3 regions of the uncultured Flavobacterium sp. genome follow, and region 1 is predicted to be linked to each of the others. Evidence: riboswitches for the same ligand, from Rfam matches in the RefSeq annotation. Region 1 holds a riboswitch; each other region holds the start of a gene.
The links. Region 1 has a riboswitch for cobalamin ahead of WN975_RS04050 (TonB-dependent receptor). Riboswitches for the same ligand answer to the same signal wherever they lie in the genome.
Positions count from the first base shown of each region.

Region 1 (5,764 bases):
ATGATTTCGAGCTTTCGCCTACTCCATTTTTAGCTTTAAATTCAACATTATAAGTTCCAGCTGCTGCAAATACATAAGATAAATCAGCAGTTGTTGACACTTCCTTGCCATTTACGACCCATTTATAGGTATTCTCTATATCGGTCCCTACTTGAGGTTTAACACTGAACCATTGCATTTTATCTGTAACGAAACCATTTGCAGGAATCGTAATTTCAATTTTCGGAGGACTCTGTACAGCATCATCATCTTTAGAACATCCCGCCAAAAACAGGACAATTGACAAGGTAAATAAAATCTTCTTCATTCTTTTTTTTTAATTTTAAAGGTTATTGATTGTTTTTGATTGTTTTTTTGAGTTTAAAGGCAAAGTGAGCCGGAATATCTCCCGTAATAACAGTAAACTTAGTTTCACCGTTTTTATCGACACAATACAATTTTCCAGGCGAAACATAATCGCCGGCATCTGTTATGTAAACATTTAACGAAAAAGGATCAACTGCAAGTCCGTAAGGTGTTTTAATTTGATCGCTAACTGCTTTAGGCAAAAAACTTCCTTCAAGTAAAGTCTCGTTTTTTACGTCGATCATAGAATAATTTATCTTCCATTTGAAAGTGACATAACTAAATTCTGATCCAATTATATAACCTTTATCTCCAACAATAGAAAGATTGGCACAAGCAATATCAAAGGTTTTCTTGACTTTATCCGTTTTCGTATCGATTACAAAAAGTTTTGAAGGAATATTGTAATAATCGCCACGAGAACTTACATAAATATCTCCGTCAGCGTCTGCTTTAAGTCTGTGAAGGTTGATCGCAACGTCAATATCTTTGATTTTTGTAAAAGTTTTCAAATCAATTACAGAAACTGTTCTTTCATAATTTGGCGGACTATATCCGCCTGAATTTGCGATGTATAATTTGTCACCAACAATCGCCATTTCCTCAGGCTGACGTCCCACTTTTACCGTTCTTGTAATCTTAAGTGATGTCGTATCAATTTCGGCAACAAAACCATTTGGAGAATTTTCTCCCAATTGTACTTCACCATCGTAAGCACTTGCATACGCTTTTCCGTTTGCAAAAGTCACGTAACGGCAGTTTTTCACATCAATAACTTTAAGACGTTTAGTTGTCGCAGCATCCATAACTTCGATCTTATTTGAGTTATTGATTACAGCATAAACTTTTGATCCGTAAATACCAATATCATTTCCCACATCTCCCAAACCTAAAGTCGCTTCCGGATTTGCCTGACCGTAAACATTTCGTCTGTAAGTCCCGGATTTATAGTCATAATAGTCTAATGACGATTTGTTCATATTCATATTTCCTTCGTTAAGAAGATAAAATCCGTCGACTGTTGTAACCGTTTCCGGAGGCAAAACAACCACCTCTTCTGGGATAATAGGATCATCTTGCTGACACGCCTGAAAACTCATGGCTATTAAAACCAATACGATCAAAAACTTGAAGTTTGTTTTCATAATAGAAAATTTAATTATTTAATATCTTTTACATTAAAAATTTACCGACATACTCAGGCGATAATTTCTTCCCGGCATCGGAAAATTTAAAACCACATCATAATATTGATTGAAAATATTGTTGACCTCCGCTCCTATTTTTGTTGGAAGTTTTAGGAATTTTCCATCCCAAATCAAAGCCATATCGCTGGTATACCAAGGCTTTACATAATTTACAGGAATATTCGCTTTCTGACTGTATCGTTCTCCGGTATAAATAAAACTGTAGTTCAACTGCCAGTTTTTCCAGCTTATAGACGAAGTTGCAGTTCCGCTGTTCATTGGCGTATACGGAATCTGATCTCCGTAAGTTGTGCCATTTGGCGTAACATCAATTGCTTTTTGATACGTATAACTCAAGCCCAAATCCAGAAATATTTCTTCCGGAAAACGTAAAACGAAGTTCGTATTCAATTCAAAACCTGTGATATCTACTTCACCAAGATTCATCATCGTCCAGCGAAATAAATTGGCAGACGGCATCGCAACAATTTTATCTTTTACGTGATTATAATATACATCAGCCTGAAAAGAAGCTGATTGTAGAAACTTTTTCGGTTCAATAATATAGGTGGAACCAAAATCATATTGTGTAGTAAATTCAGGTTTTAAAGAGCTGTTTCCGATAAAAGTATAATACAAATCATTGAAAGTTGGCATTCTGAAAGATTCTTTATAAAATGCCCTAACTCTGAAATTTTTAGTATCGAAAGGTTGATAAGAAGCCGATACAACCGGACAAAAAACATGCTGACTGTCACCTTGCTGATAATATTTAACCTGTTCGTCGACATAAGCGCCTAACAAATTTGCCTGAATATCAAGCCTTGACCAATGCATTTCTGTAGACAATGCGCCCAAATAAGAATATCGGGTTGGATATGGAAATCGGTATAAATTAGCAGTAAGTGTATTGATCGAAAAATCTGTAGCCAGAGAAACTTTCCACCATTCCTTGATCGTATATTGATTTACAACAGAAGCATAAAATTCATTTTGATAATATTTATTATCCAGTGCGCCTTGCAATGTTTTATAATCAGGATCAATGTACCGATTATAATCTCTGCTGAATTTTATATTCGCAAGTAGTTCGTATTTCTTCGAAAATGAATTTTGAAAAGAACCATGAACAAAGAAGTTTCTGTCCCATTGTCGCTGCACATATTCATATTTATTGGCTAAAATCGCTCCCGGAAGTCCACGTTCAGAATCATAATAATAGGCTTTTAACGAAGCCTGACCCATAGTTCCAACTTTTGCCTGTAATGTTAATTCACTTCTTAAAGCCGTGATATCACCATTTTGCCTGACAGCCGTTGTATCATAACCATTCGTCTTTTGATATCTGTATTTATATTTTCCATCGGCTTTAAGCCATTCTGTACTTGCTGTAAGAGAGAAATTAGAGGATAATTTTTGTTGATACAGAAAAGAAGGATTAAAAAGTCCGAACGAACCTGTTTTTACGCCAACTCTTATTTTTGTAGTTCTTCCGGAGGAGAAATCAGGAATTTTTGTTTTTAAGAAAAGTGTATTCGAAGCGAAAAAACCACGCGCAGGCTGAAAAATAGTTGATTTTTGTCCGTTATACAATTCAATCGCTTCAATATTATCCAATGAATATTTTCCAAGATCTACTTGTCCGTTTTGCGCATTTCCAACGGTCATTCCGTCATAAAAAACCGCCGTATGAGCGCTTCCTAAACTTCTGACATTTATAGTTTTCAGACCGCCAATTCCGCCATAATCTTTCAATTGAACACCCGAAAAATAACGCACAGCATCTGCAACAGAAAGACTATTTAATTTTTCAAGCTGTTTTCCTGACAATATTTGGACAGGCATAGGAGATTCAACTTTAAATTCACGCTTGCTTGTGGTTACAATAACCTCATTCAATTGATGTTTCTTTAAAGAATCTAAGTCCTTATTATTTTTCAGAGGATTATCTTGTCCATACATCGGATTCAAAAATAAAATCCATGCAAGTACAAAAAATCCACTATGTATTAGACGCAAACGCCTATGTTCACATAAGTGCATAAAAAATACTCTATTTAACTAAATAGTTGTTAACGGTAAAATCGAAATCAAATGTTAGTTTGATATTTGTGTTTGTCTCAAAACTCTGGTCCACGAGAGTTTGAAATTATAAGCATTGGCAGGTCTCCTGACTTATTCCCATTTTGATCAGCCTTCCCACATTCAGAAAAAATGCAGTGGCAAAAGATTCGATTTCAAAAGCTTAAAAAAGCGATTGGATCAGTCAAAATGTTGCATGGAATTTACAGTAACGGGCTTGTCCAGGATTTGCACCTGATTCCCTCTTCGTCAGCTAAACTCGAAAAGAATAGCTAAACCATTGCGAGCGCAAAGATACATAAACACATCAGTTAATATCTAATTTCTTAAAAAAAACAAAAAACAGAAACCTATATAGTTAAAAATGAATATCTTAAAAATAAAACTAGATTATTAGATCCTGCCTTAGCTGGAGTTTTTATAAAATCAATCTGAGATGGCTTTAGCCAAAAATATCTAATTTGGCTAAAGCCTTATTGTTGCGTAAATTAAAAACCTCCAGCTAAAGCAGGAGGCTATTCAATAAATTTAGTACTCGATAAAGATTGGTGATTTTAATTACGGAGCTACTTGTGGAGATTTCTCCTCCGTCGAAATGACAAACTAGACGAAAATATTATTATGAAAACGACTGTCCTAGCCCCGATAGAAGTGGAAATCCTTTTGTGTCCGCTGCGGCGGACGCAAAAGATTGAAACGGATAGCGGGATTAGCTCCTAAAAAATAGTTTTTTCACAGAAATCGAAATGACAAAAACTTTGCGCCTTTGCGCCTTTGCGAGATTAATTATATCAAATTCCTGAGAATCTTCCCCATAAAGCATCTGCGCGATTAAAAACTGTTGGCACGGTTTCCAAAATTGAATCATTAAATTTCGAATAATTTCCGGAACTGCAATGAATCACTTTCTTCATTTTTTCGTTTTCAACTTCAGATACAATACCTACGTGACCAATTTTTGGACCTGCGCCGTAAACCACAATACATCCCACTTCGGGAATATTTAGTTTTTCAAAAATACCTGCGCTACTAATAACATCTTTTTCCATTGAATCCGTAAAGATCCATCCGCCATATTTTTGATAAAACGGAATTGTGGTCTTTCTGGATAATCCTAAAACCCAGCAAATAAAGCCGCTGCAATCGCATTCATTATTAGACGTTGGTAAAGCCAAAGAAGGATTTATTCCGCCCTCGCCTAACTTATACTTTATTTTTTTACCAACAGCCGTTCTTGCCTTTTGTATGAGTTTATTGGGACTTTCGGTTATAGGAATTACTTCCTTTTCAGGAACATCTTCTAAATTCGGAATTTGAATGAGCTGACCAATAAAAATATGATCGACATTTTTAATATTCTTATTAAATGCCAATACTAACTCAATAGAAATCGAAAACTTTTTAGCGATTTTTGACAACGTGTCGCCGGATTTTACTGTGTAGAACATAATTTGATTTTTTAGGGGTTACACTTAATTATTTCAAAATGATTCGGGGATGAATCTTTTTTACTACTATTAAAAAATAGAACCTCTATCAAAATACCTCTGTAGATTTTATTTGTAGTTAAAGGTTCTGCTTTTTAAAAACCTGATTAATTTTCGAATCAAATTTAATTCATTTACAGCGATCCAAATCAAGTATAAATACTTGTTTTTCAATTAACTAACAAAATAAAAATCAATATTTTATCAAACTGATTTACTTTGTTTAAGATGTTTTGAAATATCCCTAAAACCGCTTCCTTTGATAATTACTGGTTATTAATTTTACCTGTATTTGGTCAAAAACAGATCTGTTTCATGGATTATTTTGTTTTGCGTTGTCCTACTCGCTTTTTAGGCCCGCTCGAAATATCTCTTCTTCAAACATTATCAATAAACAAATACCGTAATTAAGTCATTAAAAAACAATTAAATCATTTATTTTTTAACATTATATACATCATATTAATATTTTTCTTATCATTGTAGCACAGTATAGTATAGTACTGCATCTTAACTATTTAAAATAAATTATTATGCAAGAAAAAATTACAAAAGAAAAATTTTCGGTTAAAGCATTTCTTACCGTCATAGTATTATTATTTGCCTTATGCAGTTCGGCCCAAACTTATGAATTCGAAAATGGCACGCGCACCAATAGTGCCA
Region 1 is NZ_OX638201.1:929,654-935,417, reverse strand. Features, by position in the region: gene WN975_RS04060 (PKD-like domain-containing protein) at 1-307, opposite strand, end outside; gene WN975_RS04055 (YncE family protein) at 330-1,490, opposite strand; gene WN975_RS04050 (TonB-dependent receptor) at 1,524-3,377, opposite strand; cobalamin riboswitch at 3,675-3,911, opposite strand; gene WN975_RS04045 (LysM peptidoglycan-binding domain-containing protein) at 4,406-5,062, opposite strand; gene WN975_RS04040 (T9SS type A sorting domain-containing protein) at 5,635-5,764, shown strand, end outside.

Region 2 (5,764 bases), 4.2 Mb from region 1:
GACAGAATCGATTATTTTAAAAATCTTAAAATAAATGCAATCGAATTAATGCCGGTTATGGAGTTTGAAGGCAATGAAAGCTGGGGTTACAATACTTCATTTCATATGGCTTTGGATAAATTTTACGGAACTTCAGATAAGTTAAAAGAGTTTATCGATTTATGTCATGAAAACGGAATTGCGGTGATTCTTGACGTTGCTTTAAATCACGCTTTTGGCCGTAATCCTATGGTTAGAATGTGGATGAATGATCCTGATGGAGATGGTTATGGTTCGCCAACAGCTGAGAATCCTTATTTTAATACCGTTGCAAAACACAGTTATAGTGTTGGAGAAGATTTTAATCACCAATCACTAAAAACACAAAATTATGTAGATCGAGTAATCAAACAATGGATTGAAGAATACAAAATTGATGGTTTCCGTTGGGATTTAACCAAAGGATTTACACAAGCTTGTACAGCTTCAGATGAAACTTGTACGAATGCATATCAACAAGACAGAGTAGATATCTTAAAGAAATATGCTGATTATTCCTGGAGTCTTGATCCTACACATTATACCATTTTTGAGCATTTAGGAACTGATGCCGAAGAGAAAGAATGGGCAAATTACAGAGTTACAGAAACGCCTAGTAAAGGAGTTATGATGTGGGGGAAAATGACAAATCAATACAATCAATTGTCAATGGGATATGCAACAAGTAGTGATATTTCGAGAATGGCAAGTTCTAGTCGTGGTTTCACTGCAAACAGATTAATGGGATATGCAGAAAGTCATGATGAAGAGCGTTTGATGTACAAAAATGTTCAATACGGAGCTTCAAGCGGATCTTATAACGTTAAAACATTAAATACAGCTTTGTCAAGAATGTCTGCAATTGGTGCCGTTTCATTATTAGTTCCTGGCCCAAAAATGATTTGGCATTTTGGAGAATTAGGTTGGGACAGTTCTATTTTTACTTGTAATAATAACACCGTAAATACAGATACTGATGCTGCTGCCGGAGATTGTAAATTAGATACAAAACCACAACCTCAATGGGTTAATAATTGGTTAGGAAACACGAATAGAAGCAAGATTTATAATGATTGGGCAAAAATGATTAATCTTAAAATCACAGAACCTGTATTTTTAGGAACTTCTACTATTTCAAGTCCAAATTCATTGAGTATCAATATCAAAATCAAGAATGATAATCTGACTTCTGCACAATTAAAAGACGTTGTGATTCTGGCTAATTTTGATCTTACAGCAAAAAATGTTGCAACAGGTTTTCCATATGCAGGAAATTGGGTTAACTTAATGGATAACACAACTATTGCTGTTACAGATGTAAATGCAACGATAAGTATTCCGGCTGGAGAATACAGAATTTACGGTAACAAACAAGCGAATTTAGCGATCGAAGATTTCGAAAAAGGAAATGTGGTTAGTTTGTATCCAAATCCGGTTGCTAACTACTTTACTTTAGATATTGCAACAACCAAAGTTCAGGTTTATGCAGTTTCTGGTCAATTGGTAAAAAGTTTTACAACAAACGGAGATTTAGATTTTCAATTTGGTGTAAGCGATTTAAAAACAGGAATATATATTGTAAAAGCTTTTGACGAGAACGATAATGTTCGAGTAGCAAAGTTTATTAAAAAATAACTTTTAGAGTATAATCTTTATAGTCTGAAAAGTATAATGTTTGGTTTTGTTTAGTAATGAAAAAGGGTTGTCTGGAAACAGACAACCCTTTTGAGTTAAAGTGTATTTCAACTTATCTCTTTTTGTGATTGTACTCGCCAATTACAGCGAAATAGCCAAAAGTTCCTAATCCTAAAACAATTAACGGAGTAAGAATAAAAAGAATAATGATGCCAAATACTAAATCATCTTGTTGATCTGATAATAATTTAGGTAAGCCAAATTCAAACACGCAAAAGTAAGCAGCGGCAACTGCTAAAATAACCCATAAAACGCCTAAAGCCTGTTTGATTGTATCCATGTTCTAAAATGTTAAAGATGATTAATTTTATTTTTGTTGTCTATATAAATCATTCCAATTATAAAGCAGACCGAAGCAATAATAATAGGATACCAAAGTCCGTCAAGATAAAAATCGCTTTTTCCGGCTGCTTTTGAATGCGTTACAAAGTAAGTTGAGATTGCCGGCAGTAAACCTCCAAAAATTCCATTTCCTACATGATAAGGAAGTGACATTGAAGTATATCTGATTTTAGCTGGAAACATTTCAACTAAAAATGCGGCAATTGGACCATAAACCATTGTAACAAATAAAACCTGAATAAAAACTAAAAAAATTAAAGTCCATTCATCGCCGGAATTGATATTTATAGTGATAGTGCTTTGAGATTTTTTCTTATCAGCAAAGTCTGTTCTCTTTTCGATATACGAAGTTCCATCCGTATAGGTTTTTGAAATAGTGGTAATTATGTTATTATTTTTTGCTGTTTCAACATTTTGTGTGGTTTGTTCTACAATTTCAGATTTGTAACTTACATCCGTTGTATTGTACATCATTTTATAGATTGGTCTGTAGAATAAAATGGCAAGAAGCATTCCGCCCATCATAATATATTTTCGACCAACTTTGTCGCTCAGCCATCCAAAAACTATGAAAAATGGTGTTCCAATTAAAAGTGCAATTCCCAATAATCCATCAACTTGAGACGAATCTATATTCATCACAGTTTTCATAAAACTCATGGCGTAAAACTGTCCAGTATACCAAACAACGCCTTGTCCCATTGTAGCGCCAAACAATGCGAGTAATACAAATTTCAGATTGTATCGATTTCCAAAACTTTCTTTTAACGGATTTGTGCTCGTTTTTCCTTCTTTTTTTGCTTTAGCGAAGACAGGAGATTCGTCCATATTTTTCCGAATCAAATACGAGACACCAACCATTACAATAGAAACCCAAAACGGAACACGCCATCCCCAGGAATCAAAAGCTTCAGCAGAAAGCACGTTTTTAGTAGCAAGAATAACCATTAAGGAGATAAATAGACCAATTGTAGCGGTAGTTTGAATCCAGGAAGTCCAATATCCTTTTTGTCCAACCGGAGCATGTTCTGCAACATAAGTAGCTGCACCTCCATATTCGCCACCAAGAGCAAGTCCTTGTAATAAACGAAGAATCAAAACTAATAAAGGCGCAAGAAAACCAATAGTTTCATAACTGGGAATACAGCCAATTAAAAATGTAGAACCTCCCATTAATAATAAAGTCGCCATAAAAGTATATTTCCGACCAATGATATCGCCAAGTCTTCCAAAAAATAAAGCTCCAAAAGGACGAACTACAAATCCTGCCGCAAAAGTGGCTAACGTTGATAAAAAAGCCGCAGTAGGATTGTCACTTGGAAAGAATTTAGTGGAAATTACAACAGCTAAACTCCCAAAAATATAGAAATCGTACCATTCAATCATTGTTCCCATTGACGAGGCCGAAATTACTTTCCAAATGCCTTTTGTAGAATTTTTACTCATAAAATATTTTGTGTTTTTGATAATTAATTGAATAATTAAGTAACATTTTACGAATATATGAGATATTTTTTTATTTGTTCAATACTTTTTTAACAAAATTAGATCGATTATTGACTTTGTTTTTGTTCTATCAGTAAATGCCTAATAATTCGAAATAAATCATAGATTGAAGATTATAGATTGGGCTTTTAAATATAAAGGAGTGTTATTTTCTTAAGAAAGAAAACACTAGTTTTACAGCACAATTTTAAAACAGAAAATGGTTGTCATATTGAATAAATATTGACATTAAAAGGGAATTTGGTGTAACTCCAAAACTGTCCCGCAGCTGTAAGCTCATTAACTGAAGCCCTTTAATACGTCACTTTTCATTTTTTGAAAGGGAAGGCTGGGTGTAGGGAGCAAGTCAGAAGACCTGCCATTTTTATAGTAATAAATAGCTTTCGGGGATTGAAGCTTGAATTAAAACCAATACTTTTTCACTCTATGTGATAATGGTATTGTTTGGTTATTCTATTCTCGTAAGCCAAAAAAAGAGTTTATGAGATTTTTTTTCTGCAAATATGATATCGTAAAAACAATTTCCTGTTGGATGGTTTTCTTTCCGATACATGCTTTTTCTTCATTAAAAAAATCATTAAAACGTATCGTTGTACAAAATGTTTTGCTTTTTAAACAAAGGCAGACAGAAGTTTATTTTATAAAACTTTTGCTGAACACAAATTGTACATCGATTTAAAGATTTAAGTAATCTAATTTTAAATATTTAATGATGAAAAACCAATTTTTTACCAAGCAGTTACTTGCAATTGCTTCTTTAATGATCCTAACAGTTTCGTGTAATAATGACGACAATTTTACAGCAGCTCCGTCAATAAAAGGCGCACAACAATTAAAAGACACTTTAACTATTGGTAAAGCCCTAAAGTTAAGTTCGAAGTTAACAGATAGAAATAATGTTACTTACGAATGGGCTGTAGACGGAAAAGTTGTAGGATCTGATTCTACTTATGTTTTTAAACCAGAAACAAGAGGTGATTTTAAAGTTACAATGACAGCCAAAAATGATGGAGGAAAAACGTCTCTAACCTATAATGTTCTTGCATTAGGAACTTATGAAAATGGTTTTTTCATGATCAACGAAGGTTGGTACGGACACGGAACAGGAACAGTTGGGTTTTATAGATATGATACAAAAACTATTGAAGACAGTGTTTTTGTAAAAGCAAATCCAGGTAAAGATTTAAAACCAGAATCGTCTACATTAGAATTTGGAACGATCTTTAACAAAAAACTATTCTTAGTTTCTAAAGTTGGCGGACCAGTTGTTGTTACAGATGCGTACACACTTAAAGAAGAAAAAAGAATTCCAGCTCAAGGCGGAAACGATTGGCGTGCAGTAGTTGGTATTGATCAAAATCAAGCATTATTGACCTCTGGTAATGGTATATATAAGCTTAATCTGAATACAATGGCATTAAACGGACAAGTTGCTGGTGTTACAGGTCAGGTTGGAGATATTGTTAAAGTTGGTAATTATGTTTTTGCATTATCTGCTTCACAAGGAGTTATTGTTCTTAATGCTTCAACATTTGCAGTTGTAAAAACGATTCCGGCTATGGTTTTAGGATTTGCCGTTACGGATGATAAAAAAGTTTGGGCAGCGGGAGGTACAAACCTTATAAGTATAGATTCAGGTACGCTTACGGTAACAGAAATTCCGTTAGGTTTTCAAGCTTATGGAAGCTGGGGAGCATGGCATCCGGGATCTATTACGGCAGCCCAAAACAATGTTTTTATTGCTAAAAACGGAAGTTGGAGTGGTGGTAAACAAGTTTATAAATATACTGGTACGACCGCATCTTTGGCTACACCTTTTATTACTTTAACACAATCAAATATATTATATGGTTCAGGAATTGGTTACGATCGTCTGAAAAATACTTTGGTTGTAAATACAGTAAATGAAGGATTTGGAGCAAATTTCGCAATCAATAATCTTTACTTATTCAATGCTGATTCTGGTGTTAAAACTGGTACAGTAAGTTTCTCAGGATATTATTTCCCTGCGGTTTCTGTATTTCAGCAATAGTTTTTTTATTTCTTAACCGCAATCCCGATAGTTATCGGGAGCTAAGATTTACGCAAAGGTTCGCAAAGTGATTATAGCTTTGCGAACCTTTGTGTTTAAATAGATCAATAAAAAAACGTTGTAAGAGAATATATAACCGCAAAGTGCGCAAAGATTTTTTTAAGTAGGGAT
Region 2 is NZ_OX638201.1:5,169,069-5,174,832, forward strand. Features, by position in the region: gene WN975_RS21505 (alpha-amylase family glycosyl hydrolase) at 1-1,653, shown strand, start outside; gene WN975_RS21510 (hypothetical protein) at 1,766-1,993, opposite strand; gene WN975_RS21515 (MFS transporter) at 2,005-3,501, opposite strand; cobalamin riboswitch at 3,745-3,939, shown strand; gene WN975_RS21520 (DUF5074 domain-containing protein) at 4,274-5,593, shown strand.
Region 2: another riboswitch for cobalamin. It lies ahead of WN975_RS21520 (DUF5074 domain-containing protein); the one in region 1 lies ahead of WN975_RS04050 (TonB-dependent receptor).

Region 3 (5,764 bases), 2.6 Mb from region 1:
TTTACTTTTACAAGTTCGCTGCTATTTCCATAACCACCTTTTAAGATGTAAAGAACTCCATTTTCTTCTTCGATACAATCAGCGTTAAGACCAATTTGAACAGGAGTATCTAATTTTTTTGTAGCAATATCAACAACCAATAATTTATCGTTGTAAGAATCTGTGATGTACAGTTTTCCGTCTTTCAAAACTACTCTGTTAGCAGTTGAATTCAAGTCGATTTTTGACTCATAAGTATTCGTTGCAAGATTAATTACGGCAACATAATCATCTGTATTTCCTGTTGCTGCATTCTCGTATGAATACGTATTTGCATTTGTAACATACGCTTTACCGTCTTTTACAACTCCGTATCTTGGATTTTTTAACCCAGTTTCGATTTTAGTAATTAATTTAAAAGTATACCGGTTAACTACAGTAATATTGTTAGCTCCACCTGAAATAATATAAGCGTTGTCACCACTGAAAAATATATTTTGAGCAAATTTCCCAAGTAAATCACCTCCATTTACAGTAGAATAAACGTCTTTAGTAAAAGAAGTTAAATCATCACTTGAGAATGAAACAGTAGCTTGTTTAGTTCCTTCATTCAAGATAAAAAAACCATTGTCATAAACTCCCTTTGGAGCATTATCATTATCATCATTCGAGCACGAAACGAATAGCGAAACGCTAAGTGCTATTAAAAATAATTTACTAAACTTCATTATATTAAAATTTTAGGGTTAAATACATATTAAAATTGCGACCTGGCTGAGGTCTGTATTCCAAACTTTCATACTCTTTATTAAAAAGATTTAATACTTGAAAACCAAGTTTGAAAGTGTCAAGAAATTTAAAATCATAATCAATTCCGATATTCGAAACATTATAATCATTTATTATATCTTTCGGGTCATTATTTTCTGTTGTATAAACAAAACCATTAAACATAAATTGATAATAAGCTGAAATTCTATTTCTGGAATAAGAAACAGATCCGGTAACTTTATTTAACGGAACATAGAAAAGCTGCTTTTTGGTTTCGTCATTTTTTGAAGCCGTATAAGCATAAGTTGCATTTGCAGCGAAGATGTTTTTACCAAACTGTTTTTTCCAGCTTAATAATGTTTCAGCACCATAACTATTTACTTTATCTGTATTTTGTGGAGACCAAATACCGTTGCTTCCCGGAATCCATTGCAATAAATCTTTTATTTTCATGTAATAAAAGGTTTGAGTCAATGATATGTTTTTGAAAGTGAAAACATTACCAATTTCTGCCTGATAAGAACTTTCAGGTTTTAAATTTGGATTTCCGCCTTGTTCCCAATACAAATCATTAAAAGTCGGGATTCTGAAATTTCGGGATAAATTCAATTTCAGATTGTACAATTCATTAAATTGATACGAAGATCCTAAAGAGAATAGAAGAGGAGATTGATAATTGTCTGTAAACTCTTTTCGAATTCCGAATTCATTTTTCCAATCTGTCGAAATATCTTGTTTTACCAATAAAGCTGCCGAACTAATTTCTCTAACGTGATCTCCAAAACCAGTTCCGTAACCTTTAGTTCTGTTGTAATCCAGAACTCCGTTTATTTGTGTTGATTTCGAAATTTTATAACCTAAATCTGCTTTTGTGATAAAGCTTTCTGTTTTTCCATAAGTGAAAAAATTAACCGCATTATCAGGATAATATTGATAGTTTTCGAATATATATGCCGCTTTTAGATTAGTGGTAAATTTTCCATAATCACCGTCATATTCTAATAAGTTTCGGTTAAAACCATTTACATATCTGGTTTTAGTTTCCGTTTCAGATATTAAAGAAGTATTTCTGTCAGTATTAGAAGTTTGAGTGTATAATTTCAAACTATTTTTTGCATCAAATTTGTAACCAACATTTGCGCTCATAGTTATTACATCATACTGACCGTTTTGATTCCAGCGTTGTTCGCCTTTCCAGTTGTATTTATGGATGTATTTGTAATCATTTGTCGAACTGTTTTTTGAAAAGCCAATTTGTGCGCTCCATTTTTTATTCGAAATATTAGTTTTAAAATTGATTCCAATAGTATTGAAACTTCCGTAATCAAGTTTTAAATTAGTCTCAAACCGACTATAAAATGCCAAATCGTTGTTTAAATGTACAGTTCCTCCAACAGCTCCACTTCCGTAAAGTACACTTCCTCCACCAGCTTTTACGCTTATCGAATTATAATCAGAACCAGAAATAGTATTGAAATCAGTACTTCCGTTCATCTGAGAATTGATATTAATTCCGTTCCAGATTACCGCCGTTTGTGATGCTGTAGTTCCTCTAAAAGAGACTGTAGAAAGCATTCCACGCCCGTATTCTTTAAAATAAATAGTAGAATTAAAGTTTAAAAGATCCGTCAATAAAGCCTCATTTTTATTAATGACAGAATCATTAAGCTTTAAAACCGATTGTGAATTGGAGTATTTTTTAAGATTTGCGTCAGAAACTACAACTTCTTTCAATTTGGTAATAGAGTCGTTCTGCGCCGAAATAATTTGGCACAACAGGAATAAACAAAAAGCAAACCGTTTTTCTAAAGTCATAATTTCTAAACTCTTTTTCCCGAGAGCTCGATATTCGTTACAAAGGCAGGTCTCCTGGCTTGCGTCTTGTTGTTTACCTTCCCATTCGCCGGGGCGAGCAGTGGTTTTGTAGTTACAACAAGCATTCTTTTCAGAACAAAGCTTACAGTTGCGGGTACAGCTCAAGAATTTTTACTTGATTCCCTTTTAATGTGTTAAAAATGAACACAACCTTAATTTCGTGCAAAGATAAAGTTAAAATTATCGAATTTTCAAATTTGTTTCACTTTTTAAAACAAATTCTAAACAAAATGGCATTTAAAGTACTATTTTTATTACTTGACCAAATTCTACCTTGTTGTTGAAAGCATCTTTTAGTGGCAATGAAGTTTGATGACATAAAATGCTTCGTATAACGCCGGCATGCGCTACAATAATAATAGGATTTGTTATTTTTTTTGAAACCAGATCAGATAGAAAATTTTCAACTCTTTGATGTAATTCAATAAAAGATTCTCCGTTTGAAACCTTAATATTGACAAAATCTTCCATCCATGGATTAAGTTCTTCTTGTGGAATATTATCCCAGTTTTTCAATTCCCAATCGCCAAAATTCATTTCCATTAAACGTTCTTCTTTTTCAAAAGAAATAGTTTTGATATTCTTCTCAATATATTCAGCCAGAATAACACAGCGTTTTAAAGGACTTGAAAAAATAATAGCTTCTGAAGGTAATTGCGAAAGAATATTTTCGAAAACTAAATCAAAAGGTTCTGCCAAATCTACATCAGATTGTCCGTAGCAAATGCCTTTTTCGCAAACAGTTTCAGTGTGACGAACTAGATAAATTTCCATAGCAATAGAATACTTAAATAATAAACAACTTCACAAACCTGTTGTGTTGCACCAAGGCAATCTCCGGTATAACCATCAATCCATTTCTGGAAATAACGGGCTAAAAAATAACGCATTATAAAAACCGGAATTAAAGCCAGAAGAAATTTATATTGTAAATAGGAGAAAACCAACAAAGGAAGTAATCCGAAGAAAAATGATCCTGAAATTTCTTTCCAAGTATGTTTTTTAGCAATAGGCTTGCTTTTGCTCGAAGCATCATCACGAGAATATTCATGCGTGAAAATAATTGAAATTGCCGCCAAACGACTCAAAGCGTGAGCAGAAATAAATAAAAGGAAAATAAGAAGATAAGAGTTTTCACCATTGAAAAGCAAAATAGATTCTGAAAGCAATTTGAATTTCAGTAGAAAAAGTAAAACTAAACCAATTGCTCCATAAGCACCAATAGCGCTGTCTTTCATAATCATTAGGATTTTTTCTTTGGTCCAGCCTCCGCCAAAACCATCACAAACATCAGCAAATCCGTCTTCATGAAAAGCTCCTGTTGTTAATATCGAAGCAATAATAGCTAAGATTACAGCAGTTTCGACAGATAAAAAAAGTGAAAAAAGATAGAAGGTTAAAAAAGAAATACTTCCTACAATCCAACCAATGAAAGGGAAATATCGGGTTGCTTTATTCAAATAATCAGGATTATGATCAATGTTTTTTGGACATGGAATTCTGGTGTAAAACATTAAACAGGTAAAGAAGATATGTAGTTCTTTTTTCATTTAAGAAATTGATTTTTTAATTGACATTGAAATTTGCCATTGATATTGTATTTTTCTATTTCCTACTAACTCCAGCACTTTCAAAACTTGCCATTTCATTCAAAAAAGCTTCAGCCGATTTTAAAATTGGGAAAGCAACAGCACAACCCGTTCCTTCGCCAAGACGCAAATCGAGGTTTAGAATAGGTTTTGCATTTAAATAACTTAATAGTTTTTGATGTGCTTTTTCAGCAGAACAATGACAGAAAATAGCATTTTTATGAATATCAGGATTTATTTTTGAAGCGATTAAAAAAGCCACACTACAAATAAAACCATCTACCAAAATAAGCATTTTGTTTTCAAATGCGGTTAACATTCCGCTTGCCATTTGAAGAATTTCGAAACCACCAAAATAAGCCAATTGCTGTTTTAATTCGGCTTGACCGGAATAATTTTCAATAGCTTTTTTAAGTAAATCTTGCTTCTGAAGTAATTTTTCGTCTTCAACACCAGTTCCTTTTCCTACGCATTCTTCGATAGAAAAACCAGTTAACAGACTCATTAAAACAGAAGCTGTAGAAGTATTTCCAATTCCCATTTCGCCAAAACCAATGCAGTTCGAACCTGTTTTTGCAATATTCGTAACGATTGATTTTCCTTTTTCGAAACACAATTGCAGTTCGGTTTCACTCATTGCGGGAATATGCAAAAAGGACTGAGTTCCTTTAGCAATTTTAGCAGAAATCAGATTAGCATTTGTTGGAAAATCATAATTAACGCCGGCATCTACAATCGACAATTGAATGTTATTCTGATTGCAAAACACATTTATAGCGGCGCCACCATCCAGAAAATTACCAACCATTTGACGTGTCACATCTTGTGGATATGCACTTACGCCATGATTTGCAATACCGTGATCAGCGGCAAAAACGACAATATTAGGGTTTGTTATTTTTGGATTTAAAGTTTCAAAAACCGTTGCCATTTGAAAAGCTAACGTTTCCAGAGTTCCCAAAGCGCCAATAGGTTTCGTTTTAGAATCTATTTTGTCTTGTAAAAGAGTGCTGAAATCATTTTTGCTTTCAACCTGAATTTGAGTTTTTGATTCAAAATTTAAAACAGGATTCTGAATGATGTTTTTAATTTCTTTACAATCCGGAGCTTCAGATTTTTGTTTCCAATGCAATTGTTGCAACATCGGCTGATTATCGTAATTAGTTGCCGGTTTTCCAATACAGAAATAACCCAAAGGCTCAATATTATCAGGTAAATCAAGAATCTTTTTAAACTGATAATAATTCAAAATCGAAACCCAACCCATTCCATAACCTTGTTCTGTAAGCGAAAGCCAAATATTTTGTGCCGCACAAACAGAGCTAAATTTCACTGCTTCATTACTTCCAACGGTTCCAATTGTAAACTGATTTAAAACAGATCGATCATAAGCAATGATAAGTCCAATTGGAGCTTCTTCGATTGCCTCAAGTTTCAACGATTTATAATGTTCTTTTTGTTCCGGATTATCGGTAAGTTCTTCTGCTTTTTTATTGTAGTCTAAAAATAGATTTTTTACAGCATTTTTGACTTCGGTAGATTTTATAATA
Region 3 is NZ_OX638201.1:3,531,407-3,537,170, reverse strand. Features, by position in the region: gene WN975_RS14425 (hypothetical protein) at 1-707, opposite strand, end outside; gene WN975_RS14420 (TonB-dependent receptor) at 712-2,565, opposite strand; cobalamin riboswitch at 2,592-2,795, opposite strand; gene cobC (alpha-ribazole phosphatase) at 2,863-3,399, opposite strand; gene WN975_RS14410 (adenosylcobinamide-GDP ribazoletransferase) at 3,384-4,175, opposite strand; gene cobT (nicotinate-nucleotide--dimethylbenzimidazole phosphoribosyltransferase) at 4,231-5,764, opposite strand, start outside.
Region 3: another riboswitch for cobalamin. It lies ahead of WN975_RS14420 (TonB-dependent receptor); the one in region 1 lies ahead of WN975_RS04050 (TonB-dependent receptor).